Regions from separate parts of the Sinorhizobium sp. genome, predicted to be linked through region 1. Evidence: riboswitches for the same ligand, from Rfam matches in the RefSeq annotation. Region 1 holds a riboswitch; each other region holds the start of a gene.

Region 1 (4,295 bases):
CTTTCCGCCTGGAAGGCGACATACGCTCGATCCTCGGCCATCGCTCGCTCGGCTACGTCCCGCTGCTCGGAACGCGCATGAAGAAGAAGGCACAACTGGTCCATGCGCATTTCGGCTCGGTGAAAAGACATGACGACGCTGTCGACGACACGATGCCGTTCCAACGACTTTCGCGCATTGTCGTCGATGCGCCGCGTTCGACCTTCGCGGAGACGTTCCGCAACGCCAAGCTTGCCTGCGACCAGATGCTCGCCGGCAGCGAAAGCCGCGTGATCGCCATTGCATCGGCCCTTCCGGACGAGGGAAAGTCGATCATTGCCGCGAACTTCGCCGCACTTCTGGCGGCGAGCGGCAAGCGGACCCTGCTCATCGATGCCGATATACGCAAGCCGGGACTGACTCAGATGATCACGCCCGCCCCGCGCACCGGGCTCGTCGAAACGCTGACCGGAGAAGCCACCTGGCCCGCCGGAATCAAGGTGGACCAGCGCACCAAGCTCGCAATCCTTCCGGCCGGCGGCGCATCGCATCAGCGGCATCAGAGCAATGAACTGCTCGCCTCCCCGGCCATGGCGAACCTCATCGAGAACGCCCGCAACGCCTTCGACTACGTCGTCGTCGATCTTGCCGCACTCGCTCCCGTCGTCGACGCCAAGGCTTTCGCGCCGCTTGCCGACGGTATTCTCTTCGTGGTCGAGTGGGGAAGGACGCCTTCGCGGCTCGTACGCGATCTGCTCAACTCGGAACCATTGATCAACTCAAAGGTGCTTGGCGTCATCCTCAACAAGACGGACATGAACGAACTCGGCAAATACAGCGACTTCGACGGGGCGGAGAAATACCGCCACCGCTACGGCAAATATTACGTCGAGAATACGATTACGGAAAACAACGCCGCTTGAGGCGACCGCGGCCGCGCCACCTGTGCGCGGCCTTTTCGCCCTTCGCCGTCAGGCCTTGCGGCGATCGACGATCCAAGCGGCTAACATTAGCGCGATGACCGCCGTAAGGGCAACGAGTGCCAGCGCATAGAAAAGCGAATATTCGACCAGCGACGGCAGCATCGAAAGACAACGCCGCACCCTGCCAGGCGACCGCCGCCAATCCGGCAGGTCGTCACGGTTGAAAGCCTCCAGCCGGCGGGTAAGAAAATGCATATCGCGAGAACCGATCGCCAATCGAAGCCATGGACGCGGTCATGCTGCTGAACAACAGTGGCGATAGCGAGGCACTTCAGCTCCCCCGAGCCGTCACCCGGCAGTCAATCTTCCCACCACCGGTGGAAATGATGGACCGGGCCGCGCCCCTGACCTATCTCCAGGCGGTCGGCCGCGGAGATTGCGGCATGCAGATAGGACTTGGCGGCACTCACCGCTTCGACCAGCGGCAAGCCTTTCGCAAGGCCGGCGGCAATGGCTGCCGACAGCGTGCAGCCGGTGCCGTGGTCGTTGCGCGTCTCGATCCGCGCGGCGGGAAGGCGGACAAGAGTGTCGCCGTCGAAGAAGAGGTCTGTGGCCTCCTGGCCCTTCAGGTGCCCGCCCTTGACCAGAACCGCATATGCGCCGGTCCGCATGATCGCTTCCGCCTGGCGCGCCATCTCCGCCTCGTCCTCGGCGATTGCGCGCCCGGTCATGAGCGCGGCCTCGGCAAGATTGGGCGTGGCGACGAGCGCCAGCGGCAACAGCTCTTCGATGAGCGCCGTAACGGCATCCGGCCGAAGCAACGCGTCGCCGGAGGTCGCAACCATGACCGGATCCACGACCGCCCGTTTTCCGGACCGGCGCAATCCATCGGCAATGGCGGCGATTGTTTCCCGACGCGAGACCATGCCGATCTTGACGGCCTTCACGTCGAGATCGGAGAAGACGGCGTCCATCTGCGCCGACACGATTTCAGCGGAGACATCCTCGACGCCCGTCACACCCCTGGTGTTCTGGGCCGTGATCGCAGTGATGACGCTGGCGCCGTAAACGCCGAGCGCTGAAAACGTCTTGAGGTCCGCCTGAATACCGGCGCCGCCGCCGGAGTCCGAGCCGGCGATGGTGAGTGCAATCGCCGTCATGCCCAGTCCTCCTTCGCACGAGGGCGGATGATGCTTGCGAGCGGTACGGCAGTGGACGTCATCGATCGATCTCCAGACGGAACATCACGGAGATCCAGGAAAGGCGATGAAAAGGAGAACTTGCCGCTGGCGGCCTTCTTTCCGTTCCTACGCCGGCATGACCCGGATCAGGTTCAAGGGTCCGGCTCAACGCCATCTCAGCACCGTCTGGTGCTCCCCTCGGAATGCGCTATCTATGCGGCTGTGCCAAAGCGATGTCAACGCGCCCGCGCAAAGGCTTGTAAGACCTGGCTTTTAGGCCAGCCGGCAAAAATATACCCGCAGCCTGGCCACCTATGATGCAGTCATTCCTTCTGCCGCCGTCAATCGCTCGTTTCCTCCTCGAAAACGGCGGCGATTGCGTTATTCTTAGCAAAATTTCGTCGTACAGGAGGGAACACGCCATGAGTTTGCGCATCAACGATACCGCCCCCGATTTCACCGCCGAGACAACGCAGGGCACGATCAATTTCCATGAATGGATCGGCGACGGCTGGGCTGTCCTTTTCTCCCATCCGAAGAACTTTACTCCCGTCTGCACCACGGAACTCGGCGCCATGGCCGGCATCGAGCCGGAGTTCCGCAAGCGCGGCGTCAAGATCATCGGCATTTCGGTCGACCCGGTCGAAAGTCACACCAAGTGGAAGAACGACATCAAGGTCGCGACCGGCTTCGAGGTCGACTACCCGCTGATCGGCGACCGCGATCTGAAGGTGGCAAAGCTTTACGACATGCTGCCGGCCGGCGCCGGAGAGACGTCCGAGGGCCGGACGCCTGCGGATAACGCCACCGTGCGTTCGGTCTACGTCATCGGCCCCGACAAGAAGATCAAGCTGATCCTCACCTATCCGATGACCACCGGCCGCAACTTCAACGAGATCCTGCGCGCCATCGACTCGATCCAGCTCACCGCCAAGCATCAGGTGGCAACACCCGCGAACTGGCAGCAGGGCGAGGACGTCATCATCACGGCCGCCGTCTCCAACGAGGACGCCGTGCAGCGTTTCGGGTCGTTCGACACCGTGCTTCCCTATCTCCGGAAGACGAAGCAGCCAACGGCCTAAGCAAACCCGCTGCGAAGAGTCAGTCGATCGGGCGCGTCAATTCATCAAGGTCGACGCGCCCTTGGCGCTTTTTGCTAACATGGTTGTTTAACGCGCTCAGAGCAGAACCATCTGCCTCAATCCGCTTTGGCGATGGAGATGATCTCCGCCAGAACCCCGTGCAGAGCGTCGCGATAGCCGTTGCGTGCCGAGGGGCCGCTTTCATCCGACGTCATGACCACGGTCAGGTCAAGGGACGGCACTATGTAGAGCATCTGGCCGCCATAGCCCCAAGCGTAATACACATCCTCGTCGCCGATCCGGCGCGTGAACCAGCCATATCCGTAGCCGTCGCCGGTAAAACGGGAGGCCGTGCGCGGCTGCCAGGAAAGCTCCACCCAATCGGCCGGGACGACCTGCCGTCCGTCTGCGGTGCGGCCGCGGTTGCGATAGAGCTCACCGAAGGCAAGCAGCGATCGCGCGCTCATCGCCATCTGGTTGCCCCCGAGATAGATGCCCTGGGGATCCCGCTCCCAGGCGCCGATCCGGAAACCCTCGACAGGACCGAGCCATTCGCGCGCAAGCGCCAGTGTCGACTTGCCGCCGACCTTGGTCAGTATTGCCGAGAGCAGATGGGTCGAGGCGGTCGAATAAAGCATCCGACCTCCGGGCTCGTCGTCGAAGGGCTGTGCCAGTGCGAAACGAACCCAGTTGCGGCTCGACACCCAGCGGCCGTAATTCGGTCCGGACATGCGCCCCAGTCCCGCTTGCATCGAAAGCAGGTTGCCGATGGTGATGTCGTTGATCCGGGGGTCGGCCTGCGACGGGAGGTCTTCCTTCAGGAGCGGCGCGATCTTCTGCTCCGGGCCGTCGAGCAGACCCTTGTCGATCGCAATGCCCACAAGTGCGGATAAGATCGATTTCGACGCCGACTTGATGTTGGTCGACTCCGAGGGAGTGTGGCCGCGATAACCCTTCTCGGCAATCGTCTCCCCGTCCCTGGCAACGACCACGGTCTTCAGCGGTTTCAACTCTTCTCTGGTCGCCAGGGCCGTCAGCAAGGTGCTGACGGACTGATCCTGCGCGGCTGCCGCCGAGTGGAAACCGAAGAGCGCAAGGAACGTAACAACGAGCATGGTCATGCGTTCGAC
Region 2 (4,295 bases), 500 kb from region 1:
GTCTCGATCAGGCGCGCTTCGGCGAAAGCCGGATGGAGCGCATATGCGGCGTTCAGCAGTTCCATCAGCGAGCGGGTGGTGATCGGGCGGGCGTCGTCGCTCTCGATCATCGTCGCGCCGCACATGAAGAGCCCTCCGCCGCGCGGCACGATATAGAGCGGAATGCGGGGATGCAGCATGCGCACCGGACGCGAGAGCGTCACCTCGTCCGTCTGCAGATAGGCCATCTCGCCGCGCACCCCGCGTAGCCCGTCGATCTCGCCGATCCTGGACGCGCCGGTGCAATCGACGGTGAGCGCGAAATCGCGATCGTCCATGTCCTCGCCGGCGAATACCGCGCCGCGTGCCGTCAGCCCTTGCCGGAGCGCCGAGAGTGCCCGGCGCGGGTCGAGATGCGCCTCCTGCGGAAAGAACAGCGCCTGCCGGAAACGGCCGGCGAGAGCCGGCTCCAGCGCTGTGATCTCCTCTGCATCGAGCGAGCGGAAGCCGGAGGTGCGGGAGGCGAAGCGCTTGAGTTCGGCTCCGTCTCGGGGTTGCGCGACGACGAGCGTGCCGTTGCGATGCACGGAACCGGCAGGGAGCGCGGCTTCCCACCAGTCGGCGGCGCCGATCCCCAGCCTCAGGACGGTTTCCTCGGCACTTTCGCGCTCGCACCAGGGAGCGAGCATGCCGCCCGCATACCAGGAAGCGGCCCCGGTAAAGCCGGCGGCATTTTCCATGATCGTCACTGCGGCGCCGCGCCCGAGAAGTTCATGGGCGGCGGTGAGGCCGGCGACGCCGGCCCCTCTGATCAGCACGCGCATTTCATTCTCCAGCGGGCGCGGCATTGCTTTCATCGACCGGCATATAGAGGTCGCCGCCGTCGCGATATCTGGCGGCCATCGCCTCGAGGCCCTCCTTCTGCGCCTCGGCGCGGATATCGTGGGAAATCCGCATCGAACAGAATTTCGGTCCGCACATGGAGCAGAAATGCGCGACCTTGTGCGCCTCCTTGGGCAGCGTCTCGTCGTGGAAATTGCGCGCGGTCTCGGGGTCGAGCGAGAGGTTGAACTGATCCTCCCAGCGGAACTCGAAGCGGGCGCGCGACAGCGCGTCGTCGCGGATTCGGGCGGCCGGGTGTCCTTTGGCGAGATCGGCGGCATGGGCGGCGATCTTGTAGGTGATCACGCCGGTCTTGACGTCGTTGCGGTCGGGCAGGCCCAGATGTTCCTTCGGCGTCACGTAGCAAAGCATGGCGGTGCCGAACCAGCCGATCATCGCCGCGCCAATGCCTGACGTGATGTGGTCGTAGCCGGGCGCGATATCGGTGGTGAGCGGCCCGAGCGTATAGAAGGGCGCTTCTCCGCAGACGGCGAGCTGCTTGTCCATGTTCTCCTTGATCTTGTGCATGGGCACATGGCCCGGCCCTTCGATCATCACCTGGCAATCCTTGGCCCAGGCGATCTTCGTCAGCTCGCCGAGCGTTTCGAGCTCCGCGAACTGGGCCCGGTCGTTGGCGTCGGCGATGGAGCCGGGACGCAGGCCGTCGCCGAGCGAGAAGGAAACGTCATAGGCGCGGCAGATGTCGCAGATCTCCTCGAAATGCTCGTAGAGGAAGCTCTCGCGGTGGTGATGCAGGCACCACTTCGCCATGATCGAGCCGCCGCGCGAAACGATGCCCGTGACGCGATCCACGGTGAGCGGGATATAATGAAGCCTGACCCCGGCATGGATGGTGAAATAGTCGACGCCCTGTTCCGCCTGCTCGATCAGCGTGTCGCGGAAGACCTCCCAGGAAAGATCCTCGGCGATGCCGTTTACCTTTTCCAGCGCCTGGTAGAGCGGCACGGTGCCGATCGGTACCGGCGAATTGCGGATGATCCATTCGCGGATGTTGTGAATGTTGCGGCCGGTGGAAAGGTCCATGACCGTGTCGGCGCCCCAGCGGGTCGCCCAGACCATCTTCTCGACCTCCTCGGCCATCGATGAGGTGACGGCGGAGTTGCCGATATTCGCGTTGATCTTCACCAGGAAGTTGCGGCCGATGATCATCGGCTCGGCTTCCGGGTGGTTGATATTGGCCGGAATGATGGCGCGGCCGCTCGCCACTTCCTGGCGCACGAATTCCGGCGTCACGAAATCGGGGACCGAAGCACCGAAGCTTTCGCCGTCTCGGGCGAGCGCCTCCTTCGCGGCCTTCCGGCCGAGATTTTCGCGGATGGCGATGAACTCCATTTCCGGCGTGACGATGCCGGCGCGGGCATAGGCGAGCTGGGTTACCGCTTTTCCCGGCTTAGCCTTGAGCGGTTGGTGACGAATCGGGAATTCCGGCGTCAGCCTTTCACCGGTCGCAAAGCCGTTGTCTTCGGCCTTCACCGCACGGCCGTCGTAGCTCTCGACATCGCCGCGCTTGAGAACCCAGTCGCTGCGAAGGCGCGGCAGGCCCGCGTCGATGCGGATATCGGCGTTTTCGACCGTGTAGGGGCCGGAGGAATCGTAAACGGTCACCGGCGGCTCGCCGGAGGTCGGATGCAGCGCGATCTCGCGCATCGGCACGCGGATGTCGGGATGGATCTCGCCCGGCTTGTAGACCTTGCGGGATGCCGGGAGCGGTCCTTGCGTGACCGAGGGCGCCGCGGCGAGAGGCTTGATTAGATTCATCTTGAGGCTCCAATGTTTTCGCGTTGGAGACCCAGTTCTGAAGCCGGAAGGATGAAAAGACGTATCGCCGATGAATTGCCGGTAAACGGAATCCTGGCTGCTGCACGTCTGCACCGTCCCTACGCCAGTATGAACTGGATCAGGTTCAACGGGTCACTGCGCGCGCTAGCAGTATCTCAGCCCCTTGCCGGGACCCCCCTGGTGAATGGTGCAATTAGGGACGGTTATCGCCGCGGCGTCAAGATGGTTTTTGCACCGGCCAAATCCCGTGCGCAGGGCTCGCGGCATGCTTGCAAATGCAAGGTTCTAAATCTACTTACCGTCCGAGTCTGAAGCGCCATGATGCGCATAGCGAAAAGGGGTGAAGGTCTTGGGGCAGGCGGAGACGGGGACCAGGAAAAGGGGACGCAAGGCGCTTTGGGCGGCTGTTGCGGTCATCGCAATCGCGGCCGCAGGCGCGACCGGTTACAAGATTGCTGTCGAAAAGAGCGTGAACAGGCTGATCGCCGAACGGGGCGGCAGAGTGGGCACGGTCGAAGCGGACTTCTTCGGGCGCATTCACCTGCGCGACGTGACGCTGCCGCTGAAGGAAGGGTCCGAACTTCGCGTCGCCGCAATCGACGGGCGGCCCAGGATCCTTTTCCTGGACGGCATGCTCGAGGTCAGCGGCGTGGACCTCGATATGCGCCCGGGCAAGATCGCCGTGCCGAAGGTGATCGTCGAGCAGGCGGAGTTCGGTCGCGACACGCTGGCGCAAATGTTCGGCGCGGGAAGCGATCTTTCGCTGCCGAAACAGTTGGCGCTTTTTACGGCAAAGAGCGTCGCCGCCCCTGAGGTGATCATCACGCAGACGGTTGCCGGTAGCGAGCAGAAGCTGGTCTACAAGAACGTGGTCTCGGAAGGTATCGTGGATGGCCGCATCGCGCGCTATTCGGCGAGTGGTGCGAGCTTCGAAGCCGGCATAGGCGCCTCCGATGGAGAGGGCGGCGAGAAGAGGCGGCTGACGGGCTCCTTTGGAGCCATGACGGGGCAGGACGTCGATGCCGCCTATCTGGCCCGCATCTATACTGAAAAAGCCGGGCCGGGCGACGAGCAGGCAAGGCCTGTCTATGGGCCATTCTCGATCAAGGATATCGCCTTTTCGGATGGCGAGGCGAGCTTCGGCTATGACGAGGTTCGCAGCAGCGGCGTAAGCATGCGGATGCTGGACGAGCCACTTCGCGAAACTCTGGAGAAGCTCAACTCGGTCTCGTCGCCCGAGGATCTGCCCGTGGCGGAGCGTCAAGACTATTTCGCCCGGATTCTGTCGGTCGCCGATTTGACGAGGAAGGCCGACATGGAAATGCTGGGTCTGAAGATCAACGCGCCGGACAAGGATGGTGAAGAGGGCGAGAGGATCAAGCTGGCGATGGATCGCCTCGCGCTCCGGCTCGATGGCCGGAAGCTCGACGCGTCGGTGAATGGCTTCTCGATGGCGGAGGGCGCGGACTACGTCAAAGTCTCCGAAGCAAGCATTTCGGGCTTTTCCTGGGATCCCAGCGTCGAAGCGCTGAAGAAGTTCGTCGCTCTGCAGGATGGGCAGCATGAGAACTTCCCTTTCACGACGCTGCTGCCGGAGTTCGGAACGTTCCGCGTGGCGGGAATCGATGCGGATC
Region 3 (4,295 bases), on a different contig from region 1:
CGAGGTTCAGTTCCTCGCGTTTCTGGTCGAGCGTGGCGATCTCCAAATTGGTGCCCAGCTTGACGCTGCCCGTGTCCGGCGCGAGCTGACCGGTCAGGAGCTTCAGCAGCGTCGTCTTGCCGGCGCCGTTCGGCCCGACGAGGCCGATGCGGTCGCCGCGGTGGACACGGATCGAGAACGGCGCGACGATCGTGCGATCGCCATAGGCCTTGGTGATCTTTTCCGCCTCGATGACGAGCTTGCCCGATTCCCTGGCGTCGGCAACGGTGGCCTGGACCGTACCCTGCGGCCCCTTGTGCCCGCGATGGCGGGCCCGCATGTCCTGCAGCTCCCCGAGCCGACGCATGTTGCGCTTGCGCCTTGCGGTCACGCCGTAGCGCAGCCAGTGCTCTTCGCGTTCGATCGCCTTACCGAGCTTGTGCTGCTCGAGCTCTTCCGCCTCCAGCACCTCGTCGCGCCAGGCCTCGAAATGCGCGAAGCCGCGATCGAGGCGGCGCGATTGGCCGCGGTCCAGCCAGACGGTCGCCGTCGACACCTTTTCGAGGAAGCGACGGTCGTGCGAGATCAGCACCAGCGCCGAACGGCTGCGGACGAGCTCGTCTTCCAGCCACTCGATCGTCGGCAGATCGAGATGGTTCGTCGGCTCGTCGAGAAGCAGAATGTCGGGTTCCGGGGCAAGCACACGGGCAAGGGCGGCACGACGCGCCTCGCCGCCGGAAAGGCGCGTCGGCTCTTCCTCCCCGGTCAGCCCCAGATGCTGCAGCAGGTAGGCGACCCGGTAGGGATCGTCGCCTGGCCCAAGTCCGGCTTCGGCATAGGCCTGAACCGTATCGAAGCCGTCGAAATCGGGCGCCTGGTGCAGGTAGCGGATCGTCACCGATGGATGCCTGAAGATCTCGCCCGACTGGGGTTCTGCAAGCCCGGCGGCGATTTTCATCAGCGTCGATTTGCCGGAACCATTGCGGCCGACGAGGCAGATGCGATCGCCGGGCTCGACCTGCAGGCCCGCACCCGCAAGCAGCGGCGTGCCGCCGAAGGTCAGTAGAATGTCGTCAAGCTTCAGAATGGGAGGCGCCAAGGCATCAGGCTCCGGAAAGATCATAGGGGCGGGCGAGAACGACGGCCCGGCCGGATTTCAGGGTCAAGCGGACCGTGCCATCCGCGATGTTCGAAATGGTGCGCGACGAGCCGAAGGGCAAATGAAAATCCTTCAGCGGATAGCGCACGTTCTCGATCGAAAGACCGTCAAGGTCCGCAAAGCCGAGGATCGAGAAGAGGCTGCCTTTCGGCACCTCGATCTCCTGCGAGCCGGGCAGCAGCGGATAGGCCTCCTCCTCGCCGGAGGTCATCATCACCGCAACGCCGCTCTGGGCAAGCGCGACGGTACCGAGGAGATGCAGGAAAGCATGGTCGCTGCGCGCGCCGCCGAGTCCGCCCGCGAAGACGAGCGAGGTCGCGCCACGCTCGAGGGCTGCCTCGACGGCGATCTCCCCGTCGGTCGCGTTCTTGGCAGCTGGATGGCGTTCGCGCGGGACGCCGGCAAACTCCGCTAGAAGCGCCTCATCGGTGGAATCGAAATCGCCGACCCAGAGATCGGGAACGATCCCCAGCGTCCTTGCATGACGCATGCCGCCGTCGGCGGCGACGAAGCGGCTGCCTTCGAGCTGTCGAGCAAGCCGGTCTGTCGGCGTCAGCGCGCCGCCGAGCAGGATGGTGAAGGGTGATCGGGTCATGGCAGAAGCCCATAGCGCAAAGCAGCGGCGAAGGAAAAGGGCTCCGGCTGCTGTTTTGCGAACGCATGCTGCGCGGATCAGGTTCCGGACGCCGGATCCCCGGGAAAGAGCATGCCGTTGTAGATGCCGGGCGTCGACCCGGCGATCTCCACCGCACCCACCGCGCGGGCATAGAATTCGGCAGGGCCGACGCCGCCGATGATCGCATAGGCATAGCCGGCGGCGCGCATGGATAGCAGGCTTTCGACGAGCAGGGCCTCGCCGATGCCCTTGCCGCGCATGGTCGCGTCGACTCCGGTCGGACCGAAGAAGCCGAGCGCGGTTGCGTCATGGCAGGCGAAGCCCACGATCCGATCCCGATGGTGAGCGATATGGATGCGCGTCGGCGTCGAGGAGAAGGCGGTTTCGGCCTCGCCGGCCCACCCGGCCCCGAAGCGCTCCTCGATCCAGGGAATGACGGCACGCCGCTCGGCCGCAAGCGCCCGGCGGATGCGGATGTCGGGGTCGAGACGCGATGGGCGGCCCTCGGGCAAGGCATAGAGGCGGACGAGCATGTCTGGCATGAAATTGTCTCCGCTTTCGGCGAACAAACGACGCCGGTAATTGTTTGACTTTTAATAGCGCGGCTGACGCGGACGGCAAACGCCCCTGCTGAAACTCAGCTTGCCTAAGCCGTCGCCGGAAGCTAAATCTCTTGCTGCTCTAACGGGGTGCCCTGGTCGGCTTTTGCGACCGTGGCTGAGAGGCTTCGAGCCAACCCGCGGAACCTGATCCGGCTCATACCGGCGGAGGGATTAGAAGCGATCGGACCGATACGCGCTTTTCCCATTGCAGCAACAACAAAGGGAGAGGTGCCAGAATGTCTAGTTCACTCCATCGAAAAATCCTTGGCCGGCTTGCGATCGCCGCAGCTTCGATCGCGGCATTTTCCGTGAGCGCGGCGGCCGCGGAAAAAACCCTGACGGTCTATACCTATGAGAGCTTCATCACCGAATGGGGGCCGGGCGCCAAGGTGGCGGAAGCGTTCGAGAAGACCTGCGACTGCAAGGTCGACTATGTAGGGGTTGCCGACGGGGTCGAACTCCTGACGCGGCTGAAGCTCGAAGGTCAGGCATCCAAGGCCGACATCGTACTCGGTCTCGACACCAATCTGGTGGCGGAGGCGAAGGCGACCGGCTTCTTCGCGCAACACGGCGCCGATACCGCTTCCGTCAAGGTCCCGGGCGGCTTCTCCGACGACACCTTCATACCGTATGACTACGGCCATTTCGCCGTCGTCTACGACACCGAGACGCTGAAGGATCCACCGAAGAGCCTCAAGGAACTGGTCGAGGGCGATCCGTCGCAGAAGATCGTCATCGAGGACCCCCGGACCTCAACCCCCGGCCTCGGCCTCCTGCTGTGGGTGAAGTCGGTCTATGGCGACCAGGCCGGCCAGGCCTGGGCGAAGCTCAAGGACCGCGTGCTGACGGTCACGCCGGGCTGGTCGGAAGCCTATGGTCTCTTCACGAAGGGCGAGGCCCCGATGGTTCTCTCCTACACCACCTCGCCCGCCTATCACATGGTGGCGGAGAACACCGAGCGCTACCAGGCGGCCCCCTTCGCCGAAGGCCACTATATCCAGATCGAAGTCGCCGCATTGACGAAGAACGCGAAGGACCCGGAACTCGCCCGGAACTTCCTGACCTTCATGATCGGTCCGGAATTCCAGTCGATCATCCCGACGACCAACTGGATGATGCCGGTGACCGCGACCAAGGAGCCGCTGCCTGAAGCCTTCAGCAAGCTCGTCGACCCGCAAAAGACGCTCCTCATTCCCTCCGAGGAGGTCGCCGCCAATCGCAAGGCCTGGGTCGACGAATGGCTGGCCGCCATGAGCCGGAACTGAGGCCGGATTGTCCGGCACGAAGGAAAGCAAGATGACAATCGCCGCCGGGGCCTTCGCCCTCGGCGGCATCCTGCTTTTCGTCGGCCTCGCCGGCGCGGCACTGCTTGCCCAGTCGGCCGGCAGCGCCGACGCCGGTCCGCTTTTCGATGCCTATATCTGGCGCATCACACGCTTCACGCTGCTGCAGGCCAGCCTCTCGACTCTTCTTGCCATCCTTTTCGCCATACCCGTGGCCCGGGCACTTGCCCGCCAGGCTTCGTTCCCCGGCCGTATCTGGGTGCTGCGGCTTCTGGCGCTGCCACTCGGCCTGCCGGCGATCGTCGCCGCACTCGGGCTGATCGAAATCTGGGGCCGGCAGGGGCTCTTGAACAGGGTGCTTTCGGCAGCGGGGTTGGAGCAGCCGGTCAGCATCTATGGCCTCTCCGGCATTCTCATTGCCCATGTCTTCTTCAACATGCCGCTCGCCGCACGCTTGATGCTTGCCGGTATCGAGCGAATTCCGGCCGAATACTGGCGCAGCTGCGCCAATCTCGGCATGGGTTCCTTCGCCACCTTTCGCTTCATCGAGTGGCCGGTGATCCGTGGATTGCTTCCCGGCATCGCCGGGCTCATCTTCATGCTCTGCGCCACCAGCTTCACGCTCGTGCTGACGCTTGGCGGGGGGCCGGCCGCGA

Evidence for each region. Region 1 has a riboswitch for thiamine pyrophosphate ahead of thiD (bifunctional hydroxymethylpyrimidine kinase/phosphomethylpyrimidine kinase). Riboswitches for the same ligand answer to the same signal wherever they lie in the genome.
Region 2: another riboswitch for thiamine pyrophosphate. It lies ahead of thiC (phosphomethylpyrimidine synthase ThiC); the one in region 1 lies ahead of thiD (bifunctional hydroxymethylpyrimidine kinase/phosphomethylpyrimidine kinase).
Region 3: another riboswitch for thiamine pyrophosphate. It lies ahead of thiB (thiamine ABC transporter substrate binding subunit); the one in region 1 lies ahead of thiD (bifunctional hydroxymethylpyrimidine kinase/phosphomethylpyrimidine kinase).

The regions. Positions count from the first base shown of each region.
Region 1 is NZ_JCACWC010000002.1:782,420-786,714, forward strand. It holds gene exoP (succinoglycan biosynthesis transport protein ExoP) at 1-902, shown strand, start outside; gene AC5J09_RS08195 (hypothetical protein) at 951-1,157, opposite strand; gene thiD (bifunctional hydroxymethylpyrimidine kinase/phosphomethylpyrimidine kinase) at 1,262-2,062, opposite strand; TPP riboswitch at 2,190-2,292, opposite strand; gene AC5J09_RS08205 (peroxiredoxin) at 2,506-3,165, shown strand; gene AC5J09_RS08210 (serine hydrolase domain-containing protein) at 3,282-4,286, opposite strand.
Region 2 is NZ_JCACWC010000002.1:1,285,861-1,290,155, reverse strand. It holds gene thiO (glycine oxidase ThiO) at 1-803, opposite strand, end outside; gene thiC (phosphomethylpyrimidine synthase ThiC) at 805-2,640, opposite strand; TPP riboswitch at 2,739-2,850, opposite strand; gene AC5J09_RS10570 (aq_1923 C-terminal domain) at 3,011-4,295, shown strand, end outside.
Region 3 is NZ_JCACWC010000004.1:110,130-114,424, reverse strand. It holds gene AC5J09_RS26795 (ABC-F family ATP-binding cassette domain-containing protein) at 1-1,078, opposite strand, end outside; gene AC5J09_RS26790 (thiamine diphosphokinase) at 1,083-1,733, opposite strand; gene AC5J09_RS26785 (GNAT family N-acetyltransferase) at 1,811-2,296, opposite strand; TPP riboswitch at 2,430-2,544, shown strand; gene thiB (thiamine ABC transporter substrate binding subunit) at 2,593-3,621, shown strand; gene thiP (thiamine/thiamine pyrophosphate ABC transporter permease ThiP) at 3,629-4,295, shown strand, end outside.